DNA from 3 places in the Kitasatospora sp. NPDC059599 genome. Region 3 is predicted to be linked to each of the others. Evidence: riboswitches for the same ligand, from Rfam matches in the RefSeq annotation. Region 3 holds a riboswitch; each other region holds the start of a gene.
The links. A riboswitch is a leader RNA that binds a small molecule or an ion and turns the genes downstream of it on or off. The one in region 3 is predicted to bind S-adenosylmethionine.

Region 1 (5,823 bases), on a different contig from region 3:
TCGCCCGGGACGTCCTGCGGATCGTCGCCGCCGACACCCCGCTGCCGGTGCGCATCCCGGTCGGCGCCGGGAGCCTGGACTCCATCGCGGCCGCCGTGCACGCGGGTGCGGAGGAACTCGCCGCCGTCCGGGGCCTGTTGGACGGGTGACGCCGACCGCGGGCGTCGGGCGCCGGGGGCCGCCGGAGCGGACGTGGACCCTAGGGCTTGTCTGACAATTCGCGTCGCATCAGCGCGCGGCGTTGGGCGCCCGGCTGGGCGTGCCGCCGGAGCGTCCTCGTACTGGACGTACTTGGACGATTCGGCGGTGCGTCCAGGCGGGATGCCCGGCGTCGTGCGCGCGGCGGGAATTGTCAGACAAGCCCTAGCCCCGCTCGGCCGCGGGCGGGTCGAAGGCGCGGAAGAGCGAGAGGTCCGGTGCCTGCTCGCGGATCGCGGTCCACCGCTCCTGGAAGGCGTGCCGCAGGCGGGCGGGCGGCCAGGGGGAGGGCCGCAACTCCGGAGGGAGGAGCGGGTCGTGCTCCAGCGCGTGGCCGAACGCGTCGGCCAGGCGCAGCGCGGTGGCGACGAGTCCGGTGGAGCCGTGCGGGGTGCCGGTCGGGCCGCCGGCGGGGGTGTCCTCGACGGGGTGTCCGAGGGCGTCGGCGAGCGGGCCGTACGCGGCGAGGGTGTCGGCCGCGGGCCACAGGCGTTCCGCGGTGGTGGCCGGGTCGGAGAATCCCGGGCCGGTGAGGCGGGTGGCCTCCGCGGTGATGAGGTAGGTGTCGACGGTGGACCGCGAGGTCTCGTCGGTCAGTTCCCGTACGAGGTCGTGCGGGCTGACGTAGGTCCCGGGCGCGAGCGGGACGCCGCCGAGCCGGGTCAGCGCGGTGCGGAGCGCGTCGCGTTCGGCCCGGCGCTGCTCGGGGACGGAGAAGGTGTAGAGGCGCCAGAGCCCGTCCCAGGGGGCGAGTCCGGTGTCCTGCGCGTAGGCGAGGGCGACGAACCGGGTGTCCGCGTCGGTGCGCAGCCGGCCCGCGTCGGTCAGGTGGAGGCGGCCCTTGCGGCCCCGCCCTTCCTGGCGCAGCACGCCCGCCGCCTCCAGCCGGCGGACGGCGAGCCGCACCGGCTGGTCCGCGAGGCCGGCCGCCGCGGCGACGTCGTAGACGTAGTCGAGCGAGGCGGTGCCCCGGGGGTCGAAGCAGGCCTCGACGACCGTGCGCGGCGCGGGCTTGTATTCGGGCACGGGAGTCCTCGGTTCGTGACGGCGCGTCCCCGGGCGGGGCGTGCGGCCACTGTGCCACACCGGGGCGGGCGCTCCCGCGGACCGCGGGCGGGGCGGCCGCCCCGGGTGCGGCGGCCGGTCCGACCGGCCCGGCGCCCCCGCCGACGCGGGGTCAGGCGCCCTCCCAGGGGTAGCCGTGGCGCCGGAAGGCGGAGGCGATCGCGGCCTTGCCGCCCTCGACGTCGTCGTCGAAGAGGACGCGCCCGACCGGCGACTCGATCCGCACCTTGCCGCCGTGGCGGAAGACCCCGCCGACCTGGTCACGGGTGATGACGCGGGTGTCGTCGCCCTCGGTGATCGTGATGTCCTCGTCCGAGATGCGCAGCGTGGCGCTGTGGTACGTGAGGAGGAGCCCGGCGACCAGGCCGGCGACGGCCAGCAGTACCGGCCGTCCGACGACCATCGCCGGGGAGTCGAAGGAGCCGAGGAACCGCACGGTGTCCGCGTACGGGATCGGGTGCCGGGCGGCGAACCCGAGGAGCCAGGGGACGGCGAAGCCGAGACCGGCTCCGGCCGCACCGCAGAAGGCCCAGACGACCAGCTTGGTGTCCAGCGGCATCCGGAGCTCGGTCGGGGTGGCCGGAGAGCCGGGATCGTTCTTCATGAATACGACCGTAGCATATTCGATAGATATCGGCGGCCGATGGCCGGCACCGGCCGGGGGGGCGGGTGCGCGCCGCGGCGGGCGGCGCCCGGCGGTGCGGCGTGCCCGTCTCCCGTGCGCGGTGGGGGGAGGTTTGGCGAGCGGCCCGGGGAATCTTGTATGGTTCCTGGCGAATCATCCAGAGGGGTGGAGGGACCGGCCCTACGAAGCCCCGGCAGCTCCCCGGTCGACCCGGCGTCCGAAGTACGCGCCGTGCCGTCCGGGATCAGTGCCAACTCCGGCCTGCCGCCACTGTGGCGCGGGAAAGATGAGGAGACACGGTGCTCTCTGTGCTGTCCTTCGCCCGGGCGCTTCCCGCCCCGGCCCTTTCGCGTACCCGTCTCGTGCCCGGCGCAGGCAATCGGCCGACTTCTCCGGCCCGTCCTCGCTGACCACCCCCCCCGCTCCCCGCGGGGAGCCTCCGTGAGCACGGCCCGCCCGCCGCTCACGGGATCTGAGACGGAGTACCCATCCATGCAGAACACGAGCGGTGTCGGCGTGCTCGACAAGATCACCTCGATCCTCGGCACCCTGGAGGCCGGTCCCACCACCCTGGCCGGACTCGTCGCCGCCACCGGACTGGCGCGGCCCACCGCCCACCGGCTGGCCGTGGCACTCGAACACCACCGCCTGGTCACCAGGGACATGCAGGGCCGGTTCGTCCTCGGCCCCCGGCTCGGCGAGCTGTCGTCCGCGGCGGGGGAGGACCGCCTGCTGGCCGCCGCCGGCTCGGTCCTCACCCACCTGCGGGACATCACCGGCGAGAGCGCCCAGCTCTACCGCCGGCAGGGCGAGATCCGGATCTGCGTGGCCGCCGCCGAACGCCTCTCCGGCCTGCGCGACACCGTTCCGGTGGGCATCACCTTCCCCATGAAGGTCGGCTCCGCCGCACAGGTCCTGCTCGCCTGGGAGGAACCCGAGCGGCTCCACCGCGGCCTGCAGGGTGCCCGGTTCACCGCCACCGCGCTCAGCGGCGTACGGCGCCGCGGCTGGGCGCAGTCCATCGGCGAGCGCGAACTCGGCGTCGCCTCCGTCTCCGCGCCCGTCCGCGGACCGTCCAACCGGGTCGTGGCCGCCGTCTCCGTGTCCGGCCCGATCGAACGGCTCACCCGGCACCCGGGTGCGCAGCTCTCCCGGGCCGTCGTCGAGGCGGCCGACCGCCTCACCGAGGCCCTGTGCCATGCCTGACCGGGGCTCCCGGCCCCTTTTCGCGCCGGTCACGCCCGGCCGAACCGGGCCGCGGTCCGGGGCCCGGGCGCGGCCCCGGTTCGGCCCCGTTTCAGCCCCGGGGTTGCAGCACGGCGAGGGAGGGGCGGGGGATGCGGCCGATGACCGAGCCGATCAGGGTGCCGATCGACACCCCGAACAGCGCCGACACGGCCGCCAGCACGGCCTGCGCCCCGTTGCCGACCTCGATCTGGGCGGTGTTCAGCAGGCCGAAGGAGCCCGGCACCACGATCCAGAACGCCGGGAGGTAGAGCACCTGCCAGAGCGGACCGCCCGGCAGCCAGTGCACCAGGGTGGCCGCGCACGCGGCGGAGACCGCCCCGGCCAGGCCGCCGATCGCCGCGCCGTGCGCCATCCCCACCGTCACCTGGACGGTGGCGCTCACCGCGATCACCACGACGATCCACGGGACGGCCGAGGGCGGGGTGTGGACGTTGACCACCAGCCCGGCCACCGCGATCGCCAGCCCCAGCCCGATCACCCACCAACTCGGCTTCGCCACCTGGACGTTGGCCAGCGCCGAGGCCGGCATGCCGGTCGCGGTCGCGGCCGCGACCAGCCCCGCGAGGAACAGCGTCAGCTGCACCGCGCCGGACACCAGCCGGGCCGAACCCGCACTGGCCGCACCCGCGGCGATCTCCGACAGTCCGGTGACCAGCAGCCCGCCCGGCAGCAGGATCGCCAGCGTGGCCACGATCGTCCGCAGCGGGCCGTCCAGCAGCGAGGCCCGCGCGAGCGTCAGGACCAGCAGGGACACCAGGAACCCGGCGGTGACGGGCAGCAGCGGCCGCAGGTACGGCATCCGCCGGGCGAGCACGGTCAGCCCCACCACGATCAGCGAGCCGAGCCCGGCCGCCAGCACGTTCGCCGCCGCCGGCTGCAGGAAGAGGCAGACGCCCACCCCGACCGGCAGCGCCCCGAGGTCCGCCACCCAGGTGGGCCAGTGGGCCGGCGCCCGCCGGATCCGGTCCAGTTCGGCCAGGGCCCGCGGCCCGTCGAGCTCACCGGCGCGCAGCCGGTGCACCAGGTGGAGGACGTCCGCCGTCTGCTCGAACCGCAGGGCGGCGCCCACCGGCTGGAACCTGGCGCCCTCGTCGGGGCCCAGGGCGACGAACAGCCCGTTGGTCAGGGCCGCGACCCGCACCTCCGGAGCGCCCGACGCCCGCCCCAGGCCGCGGAGTTCCTCCTCGACCTCGTGGACGGGAAGGCCGCCGCCCAGCAGGGCCTCGCCGAGGTCGAGCAGCAGGCGGCAGAGCGGGTCGGGCGGGGCGCCGTCGCCCCGGACCGATGGAGACTTGGTGGACATGGCAGGTATCGTCCCATCCCGCCCGCTTCGGTCCGCGTGTGCCCCGGTCTGATCGGTTCCCGCCGGGTCGGTCCCTGTCGCCGAACCCCGGCCCCGCCCTGCTGCCGCCCCGCCCGTGCCCGGCCGCCCGTACCCGCTGCCGTCGCCCCGCCTCGGGCGTCCCCGGCCGGGCCGCTGGTCGGTCGGACCCGCTCACGGGCGGTACCGGCGGTACTTCCGGCGGTCCGCCGAACGTGATGTGAGGCCCGCGTGAAGGTCGCGGGTGGGGCCGGTGATCGGCCGTTGATCGGACGTAGACGCCGAGCCTGGAGCATCGGGAACCGGAGGGAACCGGTTCGGAGGCCACAGCCTGACCACCGGGGCCAGTACGGCCGGACCACGGGCCGCGCGGGCACCCAGTGCTGCGGCCGCCGGACCGGACCTCCAGCGAGAGTCCGAACCACGGAAGGGCAGACGAGGCATGGACAGCGGGCAGTCGGTGCAAGCGGTGAGGACGGCGGCGGGCTTCGGCGAGCAGCTGCGGGTACGGCGCGAGCGGATCGGGCTGACCCAGCAGTGCCTGGCCGATCACGCCACCCTGAGCGTGCGGGCCATCCGGGACATGGAGAGCGGCCGGGTGCGCCGGCCCCGCAACGAGACCGTCCGGCTGCTGGCGGACGCGCTGCGGCTGGAGGGCCGCAGCCGCACGGACTTCGAGGAGGCCGCCCGCCGGCACCCGCTCGCCGACGAACCGGCGACGGTGCCGGCACCGGCCGCGCCGCCGGTGGCGCGCGGGGCGATCGTCGGCCGCGAGATGGAGACCGAGGTCCTGGTCGACGCCTTCGCCGTGCACGGGGACCGGCTGGTCTCGCTGGTCGGCCTCGGCGGGGTGGGCAAGACCCGGCTCGCCCTGGAGGTCGCCCGCCGGGTGCACCTGGCCGCCCGCTGGTCGGTGCGCTGGGTGGACTGCGGCGGCGGCCCGCACCCCTGGCGCGGCCTGCCGGACGGCCTCGCCCGGGACATCGGCGACCGGCCAACCCTGCTGGTGCTGGACGGCGCCGACAACGGGGTGGACGCCGGACAGCTGGACGCCCTGTTCCAGCACTGCCCCGGGCTGCGGGTGCTGATCACCGCCCGCGAGGCCCGGCCGCTGCCCGGCGGCCAAGTCATCCCGCTCGCGCCGCTGCCCGTCCCGGCCCCCGAACTCGACGCCGAACCGGAGGCGTTGGCGCAGGTCGGAGCCGTCCGGCTGCTGCTCTCGCACCTGAGCCGGCTGCGCCCCGGCTACACCCTGGAGCGCTCCGAGGCACCCGCCGTCGCCGAGCTCTGCCGCCACCTGGACGGCCTGCCGGGCGCCTTGGAGCGCGCGGCGGGCTGGGCGCTGGTGCAGTCCACCGGCCAGCTG
Region 2 (5,823 bases), on a different contig from region 3:
AGCGGTGGGGCGAGCACTGTGTGTCGGGGTCGCGCGGGAGAATGACACTCCGTAGTGGCGGGCGGAGGTGTGCGCGGTGGGCGAGCTGAGCGAGCGGGATCGGGCGGTGCTGGCGCTGGAGGGGCGGCAGTGGCGGACGGCGGGGGCCAAGGAGCGGGCGATCAGGGAGGAGCTGGGGCTTTCCTCGACCCGGTACTACCAGCTGCTGAACGCGCTGCTGGACCGGGAGGAGGCGCTGGCGCACGCCCCGGTGCTGGTGAACCGCCTGCGGCGGGTGCGGGCCGCCCGGCGGGAGGCCCGCTGACGCGGGCGTTCGACGCGGGCGTTCCGCGCCGGGACCGGGGGTAAGGGCCTCGGTATGGGATTCGAAGAGACGTGGGTGCCGGGGACCGAGGCCGGGCGGGACGGGGTGCGGGCGATCCTGCGGGCGCCCCGGGACACCGTGATCGGCCTGGACTTCGACGGGACCCTGGCACCGATCGTGGCCGACCCGAGCCTGGCCCGCGCGCACCCCGGGGTGGCCGGCGCGCTGCGGGTGCTGGCACCCGAGGTGCGGGCCGTGGTGGTGGTGACGGGACGGCCTGCGGCGCTGGCCGTGGAGTACGGGGGACTGGCCGGGGTGCCCGGGGTCGTGGTGCTGGGACACTACGGCGCCGAGCGGTGGGAGGACGGTGAGCTGACGGCGCCTCAGGTGCACCCCGGGGTGGCGGGTGCGCGGGAGGCGTTGCCCGGGGTGCTGGCGCGGTCCGGGGCGCCCGAGGGCACCGGCCTGGAGGACAAGGGCCGTTCGGTCGCCGTGCACACCCGGCGGACGGCGGCGCCCGAGGAGGCGCTGGAACTGCTGCGGGCGCCGGTCGGGGCGCTGGCGGCCGAGCACGGACTGGTGGTGGAACCCGGCCGGCTGGTGCTGGAACTGCGGCCGCCGGGCGTGGACAAGGGGGCGGCGCTGACCGGCTTCCTCCGGGAACGGGCCGCCGGATCGGTGCTGTACGCGGGGGACGACCTGGGGGACGTGGCGGCCTTCGCGGCGGTGGAGAAGCTGCGGGGCGAGGGGATGGCCGGGCTGCTGGTGTGCAGTGCGGCGGTGGGGGACGCACCGGTGCGCGAACTCGCCGACCGGGCGGACCTGGTGGTCCCGGGCCCGGCCGGCGTGGTGGAACTGCTGGAATCGCTGGGTCAGGCGCTCACAGCGCGTTGAGCTGGTCGAGGAACCACTGCTGCGGGGGGAGCGCGGTGGCCGCCGCCGCGAGGCGCTTGGTCCGGTCGGCGCGTTCCGCCTCGGGCATGGTGAGGGCGGTGTGCAGCGCGTCGGCGGTGGCGATGACGTCGTACGGGTTGACCGTCAGGGCGTCGTCGGCGAGTTCCGCGTAGGCGCCGGCCTCCCGGGAGAGGACCAGGGCGCAGCCGCGGTCGGAGACCACGGGGACCTCCTTGGCCACCAGGTTCATGCCGTCCCGGATGGGATTGACCAGGGCCACGTCGGCCAGGCGGTAGGCGGCCAGGGAACGCGGGAAGTCGTCGTCGACGTGCAGGATCAGCGGCTTCCAGGTGGGGGTGGCGAACTCGGCGTCGATCTCCCCCGCGAGGCGCCGGACGGCCGCCGTGTAGTCCCGGTACTCGGCCAGGTCGGTCCGGGACGGGTAGGCGAACGCGATGTGGACCACCCGGTCGTGCCACTCGGGGCGGGTGCGGAGCAGGTGCCGGTAGGCCTGGAGGCCGCGGACGATGTTCTTGCTCAGCTCGGTGCGGTCGACCCGGACGATGGTGCGGCGGTCGCCGACGGCCTCGCGCAGGATGGCGAGGCGCTCGTCCACGTCGGGCCGGCGGGAGCGTTCGCGCAGGAAGTCGGCGTCGGCACCGAGGGCGTGCACGCCCAGGCGGGTGGTGCGGCCGTCGTGGGTGACGGTGAGCGCCTCGTGGTCGACGGCGGCGCCGAGCAGGTCCTCGCAGCAGGCGGCGAAGGCGCGGGCCCAGCGTTCGGTGAGGAAACCGGCCCGGTCGGCGCCCAGGATGCCGGTGAGGACGTCACGGCCGACGTCGTCGGGCAGCATCCGGTAGTACTCGGGCGGGGCCCACGGGGTGTGCGAGAAGTGGCCGATCCGCAGGTCGGGACGGGCGGCGCGGAGCAGGGCCGGGGCCAGGGAGAGGTGGTAGTCCTGCACGAGCACCGCGGCGTCCGGGGCGGCTTCGGCAGCCAGCGCCTCGGCGAAGGCCGCGTTGTAGGCCCGGTAGGCGGCCCACTCGGTGCGGAACCCGGCGTCGAAGGCGGGCGCGGTGGGGGTCGCGTAGAGCAGGTGGTGGACGAACCAGAGGGTGGAGTTGGCGACGCCGTTGTAGGCGCGGGCGAAGGTCTCGGGGTCGATGTCCAGCATCCGGACGGCCTGCCCGCCGACGTCGTGGCCGGCCAGGTCGAGGCGGCCGTCGGGGGCCTGCGCGGCGGCTCTGCGGTCCGCGGCGTTGAGGGCCGCGCAGACCCAGACGGCGTTCGGGTCGTCGATCGCGGAGAGGCCGGACACCAGCCCCCCGCCGCCGCGCCGCAGGGTCAGCGTGCCGTCGTCGGCGGTGCTGAAGGACACCGGTCCCCGGTTGGAGGCCACCAGGACGGGGGCGGTGCCGGTCGCACTCGAACGTTCGGTCGTGAGATCGCCCATGGTTGGGATGTTGCCGGGGCTCCGGCGTGGCAAACCCCTCAGTGCCGGGTGGCGTATTCGGGGACGGTGTGCATCGGGGGGCGTTCCAGGGCGGTGATCTCGTAGGTGCGGGGGGTGAAGATGGGGGTGTCCCCGGCCGGGGTCCGGGGGCGGGGGTCCGGGTCGCGGGTGAACTGGGTGAGCTGGGGGTGGACCAGGTCGGCGGAGGCCTTGAGCCGGTGGGCGCGGTCGAGGCGTTCGAGGGCGGTGCGGTAGATGGTGGCGGCCATCCGGCCGAGGGCCTGGCCGTCCTGGTGGCGGTGGTGCCGGACGCCGACGTCCACCTGGGCCAGGGCGTCCAGGCCGACCAGTTCCAACGCGTCTACCAGCAGGCCGAGTTCGACGCCGTACCCGGTCGGGAAGGGCAGCCGTTCGAGCAGTGAGCGGCGGGCCGCGTACTCGCCGCCGAGGGGCTGGACGAACCCGGCGAGCTCCGGCCAGTGGAGGTTGAGGAGGGGGCGGGCGACGAGTTCGGTGACGCGGCCGCCGCCGGCCGGGACGACGGCGCCGGACTCCGTCTCCAGCGGGCGGTCGTACATGGCCTTGACCAGGTGGATGGACTCGTCGGTCAGCAGGGGGCCGACGATCCCGGAGACGAAGGCCGGGTCGAACTCGCGCAGGTCGGCGTCCACGAAGCAGACGATGTCGCCGCGGGTGACCAGCAGCGACCGCCAGAGCACCTCGCCCTTGCCGGGGGCGGCGGGCAGTCGGGGCAGGATGGCGTCGCGGTGCTCCACCCGGGCGCCGGCCTCGGCGGCGACGGCGGCGGTGGCGTCGACGGAGCCGGAGTCGACCACGACGAGTTCGTCGACGAGCGGGAGGCGTTCCATCAGTTCGCGGCGGACGGTGCGGACGATGTCGCCGACGGTGGCCTCCTCGTCCAGGGCGGGGAGGACCACGCTGACCGTGCGCCCGGTGCGCTCCTTGGCCGCGAGGAGGGTGCGGACCGGCCGGTCGGCGGCGCTCCAGGAGCGGCGGCGCAGCCAGGACGCCGCCTGCGGGAGCAGTGCGGGAGTCGGTTCGGCGGGCACGGAAGTCTCCTCGGCGGGTCGGGTGGGACGGGTCATCTCGCGTGGCGGACGGTCCCGTTCAGGATTGACGCCTTCGGATACAGTCTTCGTACAGCGGTCGGACCTTTGCACGCCGGGGTCACCGCTGAGCGCCACCACAATTTCACAAGCTCATCCAGAGGGACTGAGGGAACGGCCCGTTGACGTCCCGGCAACCTTCTCGCGCGGCTGTCGTCATACAGGCCCCGGCGGGACAGGTGCCAATTCCGGCCTGTGGCGCGACCGCGCTACGGGGAAGATGAGGAGAGAGGCCTCGCCATCATGGCTATCGACACTGTCGCACCCTCCCCCAGCCTTCGGCCGGGGGGACCCCGACCCGTGGACCTCGGCCCGGCCGCCGCGCTGTCCTGTCGCGAGTGCGGCACCCGCTTCCCGCTCGGTCCCAGCTTCGCGTGCCTGGAGTGCTTCGGCCCGCTGGAGATCGCCTACGAGTTCGGCAGCGAGGGCGCGGAGGAGCTGCGCAAGCGGATCGAGGCCGGTCCGACGTCCGTCTGGCGCTACGCGCCGCTGCTGCCGGTGCCGGCCGACGTGGCGTCCAAGCCGAACCTGAACCCGGGCTGGACCCCGCTGGTGAAGGCGGACAACCTGGGCCGGGAGCTCGGCTTCACCGCCCAGCTGCACATCAAGGACGACTCCGGGAACCCGACGCACTCGTTCAAGGACCGCGTGGTGGCGTGCGCCATCGAGGCGGCGCGGGCGTTCGGCTACACCACGCTGTCCTGCTCCTCCACCGGCAACCTGGCCGGCGCGGTGGGCGCGGCGGCCGCCCGGGCGGGGTTCCGGTCCTGCGTGTTCATCCCGCACGACCTGGAGCAGGGCAAGGTCGTCATGGCCGGGGTGTACGGCGGCGAGCTGATCGGCATCGAGGGCAACTACGACGACGTGAACCGCTTCTGCTCGGAGCTGATCGGCGACCCGGCGGGGGAGGGCTGGGGCTTCGTCAACGTCAACCTGCGGCCGTACTACGGCGAGGGTTCCAAGACGCTGGCGTACGAGATCTGCGAGCAGCTCGGCTGGCGGCTGCCGGAGCAGATCGTGATCCCGATCGCCTCGGGCTCGCAGTTGACGAAGATCGACAAGGGGCTGCAGGAGCTGATCAAGCTCGGACTGGTCGAGGACCGGCCGTACCGGGTCTTCGGCGCCCAGGCGGAGGGCTGCTCGCCGGTGTCGGCGGCCTTCAAGGCCGGCCGGGACGTGATCCGGCCGGTCAAGCCGGACACCATCGCCAAGTCGCTGGCGATCGGCAACCCGGCCGACGGCCCGTACGTGCTGGACATCGCCCGCCGCACGGGCGGCGCGGTCGAGGACGTCACGGACGCCGAGGTCGTGGCGGCGATCCGGCTGCTGGCGCGGACGGAGGGCATCTTCGCCGAGACCGCGGGCGGGGTGACCGTCGGCGTGCTGAAGAAGCTGGTCGAGACCGGGCAGCTGGATCCGGCCAAGGAGACCGTCGCGATCAACACCGGCGACGGCCTGAAGACCCTGGACGCCGTCTCCGACGCCGGGATGACCGCCGTCATCCGCCCGACGCTGGACTCCTTCCGCGCCGCCGGCCTCGTGTCCGCCTGAACCTCCCCCGTCCCGGCCCCGCCACCCGGGGGCCCGCCCCGCAAGGCCCCACCCCGCTAGGAGAGCCATGAGCGCCAACGTCCGCATCCCCACCATCCTGCGCACCTACACCGGCGGCGCCGCCGAGGTGACCGCCGAGGGCGCGACCCTGGCCGAGGTCATCGCCGACCTGGAGAAGAACCACGCGGGCATCGCCGCCCGCCTGCTGGACGACACCGGCAAGCTGCGCCGCTTCGTCAACGTCTACGTGAACGACGACGACGTGCGCTTCGCCGAGGGCCTGGCGACCGAGATCAAGGACGGCGCCGGCGTCTCGATCATTCCGGCGGTGGCCGGCGGCTGCTGAGCCGCGAATCCCCGCCATTCGGCCACCCGTGCGTACGGAATTCCGTTCTCCGTGCGCACGGGTGGCCGGTTGCATTCCGGCTGGAATCTTTCCGAGTCGAGTCGGAGTAGAGTGTCGCTCGGTTGGGAACAGGGGTTCCCTCTCGACC
Region 3 (5,823 bases):
CTGGTCCAGCAGCGCCGGGTCGTCCTCGGCCAGCCCCCGCCGGGCCACGTCGTGCGGGGAGGCCGCCCCCGGCACCACCGCCTCCACCAGGTCCGCCGGGCGGATCTGGGAGACCGGCAGCGCCAGCTCCCGCTGCAGCCCCTGGGCCGACTGCAGCATCGTGTCCAGCAGCAGCCGCAGCCTCATGTCCTCGACGCTGCGCCCCTCGCGGGCGGACCGGCGGCCCTGCTCGGCGGCGGTCTCCAGCTCGGAGACCCGGTGCTTGAGCCGCCGCGCCTCGGTCTCGGCGGCGCTGCGCTCGGCCGCGCCCTGGGCCTTCAGGGCCTCCAGCTCCCCGGCCACCCGGCGCGTCTCCGCCTGCGCCCGGCGGGTGTCGCTCTCCAGCGACCGCACCTTCTTGCGCAGCGACTCGGCCTCCCGCCGGACGCCCTCGGACTCCGCGCGCTGACGCTCCAGGTCCGCCCGCGCGGCGGCCCGCACCTCGGCCAGCTCCGCCTGCAGCTTCTCCACCAGCCGGGACGCCTCGGCGGCCGCGTCCTCGGCGCCGGCCCGCTCGGCCTCCTCGCCGACCTCGGCGACCAGCCGGCTCCAGCCCGCCGAACGCACCAGGTAGGCGGCGGCCGCGACGTCCATCGGATCGGCGGCGCCCGGGACGCTGCCCGACTCCAGCGCCCGCACCAGGTCCGGCTGCCCCAGCCGCAGCCGTTCCGCTATCCGCACCCGGAAGGCCGGCTCCGCCTCCAGCGCGGCCGCCAGCGCCGTGGCCGCGTACTTGGCCCGCCGCGCCGGGGTGAACTTCACGTACTGACGCAGGCTCTGCGGGAGCTCACCCGGCGGCAGGCCGCCCAGCGCGTCCGAGGCCAACCCGACCACGCGACGGCGCACCCCCTCGGGCAGCGGCCGGTCCAGCTTCTCGACGGCGCGCTCCGCGGCGGGGCCGGAGAACCCGGGGAGTTCCGAGGGGGTCGGGGAGCCGGCCGCGTCGGAGGCACCGGACGAGGCGCCCTCCGCCGCGAAGCCCTCCGCACCGCCGTGCCCGGACCCGCCGACCCCTGGCTCACCGGCTGCGGGCACGGCGCTCTCCGCCGCTCCCGTCCCGGCGTCCGGCGTCTGCGCAGCGGGCCGAAGCCCCTGCGCTTCGCCGGGCTCCTTCGCTGCGTCCACCACGTCCTCGGCTCCGATCCTGTTTCCGGCTGGGTACGGCCGCGACTGCCCCCTGTCGTCACGCTCCGTGTGTCTTGTCTGTATTGTCCCGTGCGGCGGACGGGCGCGCCGCGCACCGCCCGCCGCTCCGCGGTGATCAGCCCTGCTCGGTCGGGGCCTCCGCGCCCTCGGCACCCGGACGGGCCACCAGCTCGACCTGGTCCACGGCGTTGCACCAGCGGCAGCGCACCGACTCGACGGTCTCGCTCAGCACCTCGGTCTCCTCGACCTCGGAGTCGCCGGCCAGGTCGAAGTGCAGGAACTCCGTCACCCGCGCGGTGCGGGTCACGTCGAAGCGGGTGAGGTTGCCGCACAGGGTGCAGCGCCAGCGCGTCTCGGCGGTCAGGGCGGGGACGGTCATCGGGGGTCCTCTCGGGTGGTCCCTGCGTGGGCTAGGCGCTCCCCCCGGAGCCCCGGCGTCGGCGGCGGGAGGCGGGAATGCCCGTGCCAAGCCTATTGCCTGGGGCAACCATCGCGACCACCGGTCAGCGGAATAGCGGGGCTAGTCCACCTGCCGTAAACCGCCGTGTCACCAGCGGCGCCCGGAGGGATGCTTGGCCGCATGGCGCTCGCGGCCCCCGACCACACCGCCGAGCGGGGAGACCGGCCGGAGGCGGCCGCCCCGGCGGTCACCTACGCCCTGATCGCGGTCAACACCCTGGTCTTCCTCCTCGGCCCGGCCGCCGGGCTGAATCCGCTGTACGGCACCGGCCAGACCCGGGTCTGCGCGGAGCAGCGGTACGAGCAGCGCTGGGGCGCGGTCCCGGCCGAACTCCTGACCGGACGATCGCTGACCACCGAACAGCTCGCCGAGGCCCCCGACCCGGTCCCCGGCTGCCCGGCCGCCCCGACGCCGGGCAAGCACCCGGCGCTGTCCGCCCTCACCGGCCTCTTCCTGCACGCCGGTTGGCTGCACCTGCTCGGCAACCTGCTCTTCCTCCACGTCTTCGGCCCCACCGTCGAACGGCGGCTGGGCCGCGCCCGGTACGCCGTCTTCTACCTGGCCGTCGGCAGCCTGGCCGCGTACGGCTTCGCGCTCGCCGAGGCGCACTCGCCGGATTCCACCCGGGTCCTCATCGGCGCCTCCGGCGCGATCTCCGGCGTCCTGGGCGCCTACCTGCGCTTCCACCCGCGCGCCCGGGTGACGACCCTCGTCCCGCTGCTGTTCTTCCTGCCGCTGCGCTTCCCGGCCTGGCTGGTGCTCGGCCTCTGGTTCGCCCTGCAGTGGTGGTCGGTGCACGCGGCGGGCCCGGGGGTGGCCTACCTGGTCCACGTGATCGGCTTCTCGGCCGGGTTCCTCTACGCCTGCACCGTGGTCCGCCACCCCCCGAGACGACCCGGCTGACGCCCGATACGCTGGCGGCACCCCACAAAGGAGCCGGAACAGTGATCACCGCCATCGTCCTGATCAAGACCAGTGTCGACCGCATCCCGGAGATCGCCGAGGCCATCGCCTCCATCGAGGGCGTCAGCGAGGTCTACTCGGTGACCGGTGGGTACGACCTGGTCGCGATGGTCCGGGTGCGCCGTCACGACGACCTGGCCGAGGTCATCCCGGGCCGGCTCAACAAGGTCCCGGGCGTGGCCCACACCGAGACCCAGATCGCCTTCCGCACCTACTCCCAGCACGACCTGGAAGCGGCCTTCGCCCTCGGCCTGGACGAGTAGCGGCGCCTCCGGCTCAGCCCTCGCGGCGGCCGCGGTCGACCTGCACCGTCGCGACGCAACGCCCGCCCTCGTTGCGGTAGTTCCACGCCGCGCCGTCCGTGACCAGCTCGCGGACGGCGGTCAGGAAGCGGTCGACGTGCTCGTCCGGAGTCCCGGCTCCGAAGCTGACCCGGATCGCGTTCAGGCTGCGCTCGCCCGGCAGCGAGGGCTCCGGCGCACCGCACTCGGAGACCGGACCGGGCGCGACGTCCTCGTCCCCGAGCAGGGTGCGCACCAGCGGGTGGGCGCAGAACAGGCCGTCGCGCACGCCGATGCCGTACTCGGCGGACAGCGCGGCCGAGAAGTGCGAGCTGTTCCAGTCCCGGACGACGAAGGACAGCACGCCCACCCGCGCCGAGCCGGCGCCGAACAGGTTCAGCACCCTGACCTCGGGGATCTCCGCCAGCCCGGCCGTCAGCCGGTCGACCAGCTGCCGCTCGCGGGCCTCCAGCGCGTCGAAGCCGGCCTCGCCCAGTGCCCGGCAGGCCGAGGCGATCGCGTAGGCGCCGATGACGTTCGGCGAACCGGCCTCGTGCCGGGCCGGGCCGGTGTGCCACTCCACGGCCACCGAGCCGTCCGTCTCCCGGGCCACCGTCCGGGTCGCGCCGCCGCCGGCCAGGTACGGCTCGGCCGCGTCCAGCCAGTCCGCCCGGCCGGCCAGCACCCCGGCGCCGAACGGCGCGTAGAGCTTGTGGCCGGAGAAGGCGATCCAGTCGACGTCCAGCTCGCGCACCGAGACCCGGTGGTGCGGGGCCAGCTGGGCGGCGTCCAGCACCACCCGGGCGCCGTGCCGGTGCGCGGTCCGGGTCAGTTCGGCGACCGGCCACAGCTCGCCGGTCACGTTGGAGGCGCCGGTGACGCAGAGCAGCTTCGGGCCTTCGGGCGCCTGGGCGAGGGCGGCGTCCAGAGCGGCCACCGCCCCGGCGCGCGAGCGCGGCGCGCGCAGGTAGGTGACGTCCAGTCCGGCGTGCGCCCAGGGCAGCAGCGAGGCGTGGTGCTCGGTCTCGAAGGCGAACACCCGGGTGCCGGCCGGAACCGCGGAGGCCAGCAGGTTGAGCGAGTCGGTGGTGGCCCGGGTGAAGACCACCTGGTCGCCCTCGCGCAGGTCGAGGAACCCCGCGACGGTGCGGCGGCTCTGCTCGAAGAGGTCGGTGGACAGCTGCGAGAGGTAGCCGGCCCCGCGGTGCACGCTGCCGTAGTACGGCGCGTAGGCGGCGACGTCGTCCCACACCCGCTGGAGCGCCGGGGCGCTGGCCGCGTAGTCGAGCGCCGCGTAGCCGACCTTCTCACCGCTGGCGAGCGGGACCTGGACGTCGGCGCCGAGGACGGCGAGGGGGGCGCAGGTTTCGGTGGCGAGGGACATGAGGATGCACTCCTTCGGGGTATGGGGACCCCGGGAGTGCTAGTCGTCGGGCGTCCGCGCTTGCCGCACGGACGGTGTGCCGTGGCGACCCGGTCCTCACCCAGGGCACCCCGCCACGGACGGAGGGTTGCCGGACAGCAAGCTGGGGCTTGACGCTGTCACTCATGACCTGCCGTCGACTCTAGGGTCGCGTCCAGCGGGCGGTCAAACGGGTATCCACCATCCGGACAGCGCACGCGCCCTCCCGCCTCCGCGGACGCCGGGAGCCCGCGCCGGCGCACCGGCACGGGCTCCCGACCACCGCTTCAGCTCCGGCTGGTGGCCTCCGACCAGCGCCGCAGCAGTTCCTGCGCCGCACCCGAGTCGATGGCCTCCGCGGCCCGCGCCATGCCCGCCGCGAGCTGCTCCGCCAGCGGCGCGTCGCCCAGGTCGAGCGCGACCAGCGCCGCCGCCGTGTTCAGCAGGACGGCGTCCCGCACCGGCCCGCGCTCCCCCGCCAGCAGCCGGCGCGCGACCTCGGCGTTGAACGCCGGGTCCCCGCCGCGCAGCGTCTCGATGCCGACCAGCTCGATGCCGACCTCGCGCGGGTCGAAGGAGGTCTCGGTGACCACTCCGTCGCGCACCACCCACACCCGCGAGGTGGTGGTGATGGTCAGCTCGTCCAGTCCGTCGTCGCCGCGGAAGACCAGCGCGGTCGAACCGCGCCGGGCGAGCACCCCGGCGATCAGCCCGGCGAGCCGGGTGTCGAAGCAGCCCACCGCGTGCGAGGTGACCTTGGCCGGGTTGGTCAGCGGGCCGAGGATGTTGAAGGCGGTCGGCACCCCGAGGTCGCGCCGGGCGGTGGCGGCGTGCCGCATCGAGGGGTGGAACTTCGCCGCGAAGCAGAAGGTGAGGCCGACCTCCTCGACCACCTCGGCGATCCGCCGGGCGGGGAGGTCCAGCGCCACGCCGAGCTTCTCCAGCACGTCCGAGGACCCGGTCGACGAGGAGGCGGCCCGGTTGCCGTGCTTGACCACCCTGGCGCCGGCCGCCGCCGCGACGATCGCCGACATCGTGGAGATGTTGACGGTCTTCGCGCGGTCGCCGCCGGTGCCGACGATGTCCACCGCGGGGCCGGGGACGTCCAGCGGCTCGGCGTGCGCGTACATCGCGTCCACCAGACCGCTGACCTCGTCGACCGTCTCGCCCTTGGCCCGCAGGGCGATCATGAAGCCGGCCACCTGGGCGGGGGACGCCTCGCCGCTCATGATCCGGTCCATCGCCCACGCGGTGGAGGAGCGGTCGAGGTCCTCCCCCTTCAACAGCGCCGACAGGAGGTCCGGCCAGGAGCGGACCACCTGCGCGGGGTCGCTACCGCCGTTCGCAGGGTTCACGTTCACCATGGCTGACTCCAGCTGTTGTCGGTTCCCCCGCTCCGGGGGACGTCCGTACGGATGGAGCCAGCCTATCGAGCGGCGGGGCGCCGATGGCCCCCTCTTCTCTACTACTGAGACGGGACCGCTCAACGAGCGGCCGGAGCCCGCTTCGCCAGCCGCGCCCGCAGCAGGGTG

Region 1: it holds a riboswitch for S-adenosylmethionine, as region 3 does, so the genes downstream of both, ACFV04_RS11125 (IclR family transcriptional regulator) here and ACFV04_RS20865 (aminotransferase class V-fold PLP-dependent enzyme) in region 3, are expected to answer to the same signal.
Region 2: it holds a riboswitch for S-adenosylmethionine, as region 3 does, so the genes downstream of both, thrC (threonine synthase) here and ACFV04_RS20865 (aminotransferase class V-fold PLP-dependent enzyme) in region 3, are expected to answer to the same signal.

What each region holds. Positions count from the first base shown of each region.
Region 1 covers NZ_JBHWCL010000022.1:13,691-19,513, forward strand. Annotated here, with positions in the region: gene ACFV04_RS11110 (SDR family oxidoreductase) at 1-149, shown strand, start outside; gene ACFV04_RS11115 (transcriptional regulator) at 364-1,224, opposite strand; gene ACFV04_RS11120 (hypothetical protein) at 1,376-1,867, opposite strand; SAM riboswitch class I at 2,039-2,181, shown strand; gene ACFV04_RS11125 (IclR family transcriptional regulator) at 2,381-3,094, shown strand; gene ACFV04_RS11130 (threonine/serine exporter family protein) at 3,186-4,439, opposite strand; gene ACFV04_RS11135 (helix-turn-helix domain-containing protein) at 4,900-5,823, shown strand, end outside.
Region 2 covers NZ_JBHWCL010000015.1:3,324-9,146, forward strand. Annotated here, with positions in the region: gene ACFV04_RS08140 (DUF3263 domain-containing protein) at 77-304, shown strand; gene otsB (trehalose-phosphatase) at 359-1,198, shown strand; gene ACFV04_RS08150 (trehalose-6-phosphate synthase) at 1,185-2,651, opposite strand; gene ACFV04_RS08155 (glucosyl-3-phosphoglycerate synthase) at 2,690-3,697, opposite strand; SAM riboswitch class I at 3,869-4,005, shown strand; gene thrC (threonine synthase) at 4,022-5,329, shown strand; gene ACFV04_RS08165 (MoaD/ThiS family protein) at 5,397-5,675, shown strand.
Region 3 covers NZ_JBHWCL010000057.1:5,218-11,040, reverse strand. Annotated here, with positions in the region: gene ACFV04_RS20885 (NYN domain-containing protein) at 1-909, opposite strand, end outside; gene ACFV04_RS20880 (hypothetical protein) at 1,301-1,564, opposite strand; gene ACFV04_RS20875 (rhomboid family intramembrane serine protease) at 1,766-2,548, shown strand; gene ACFV04_RS20870 (Lrp/AsnC family transcriptional regulator) at 2,590-2,871, shown strand; gene ACFV04_RS20865 (aminotransferase class V-fold PLP-dependent enzyme) at 2,885-4,273, opposite strand; SAM riboswitch class IV at 4,325-4,443, opposite strand; gene trpD (anthranilate phosphoribosyltransferase) at 4,579-5,655, opposite strand; gene ACFV04_RS20855 (hypothetical protein) at 5,775-5,823, opposite strand, start outside.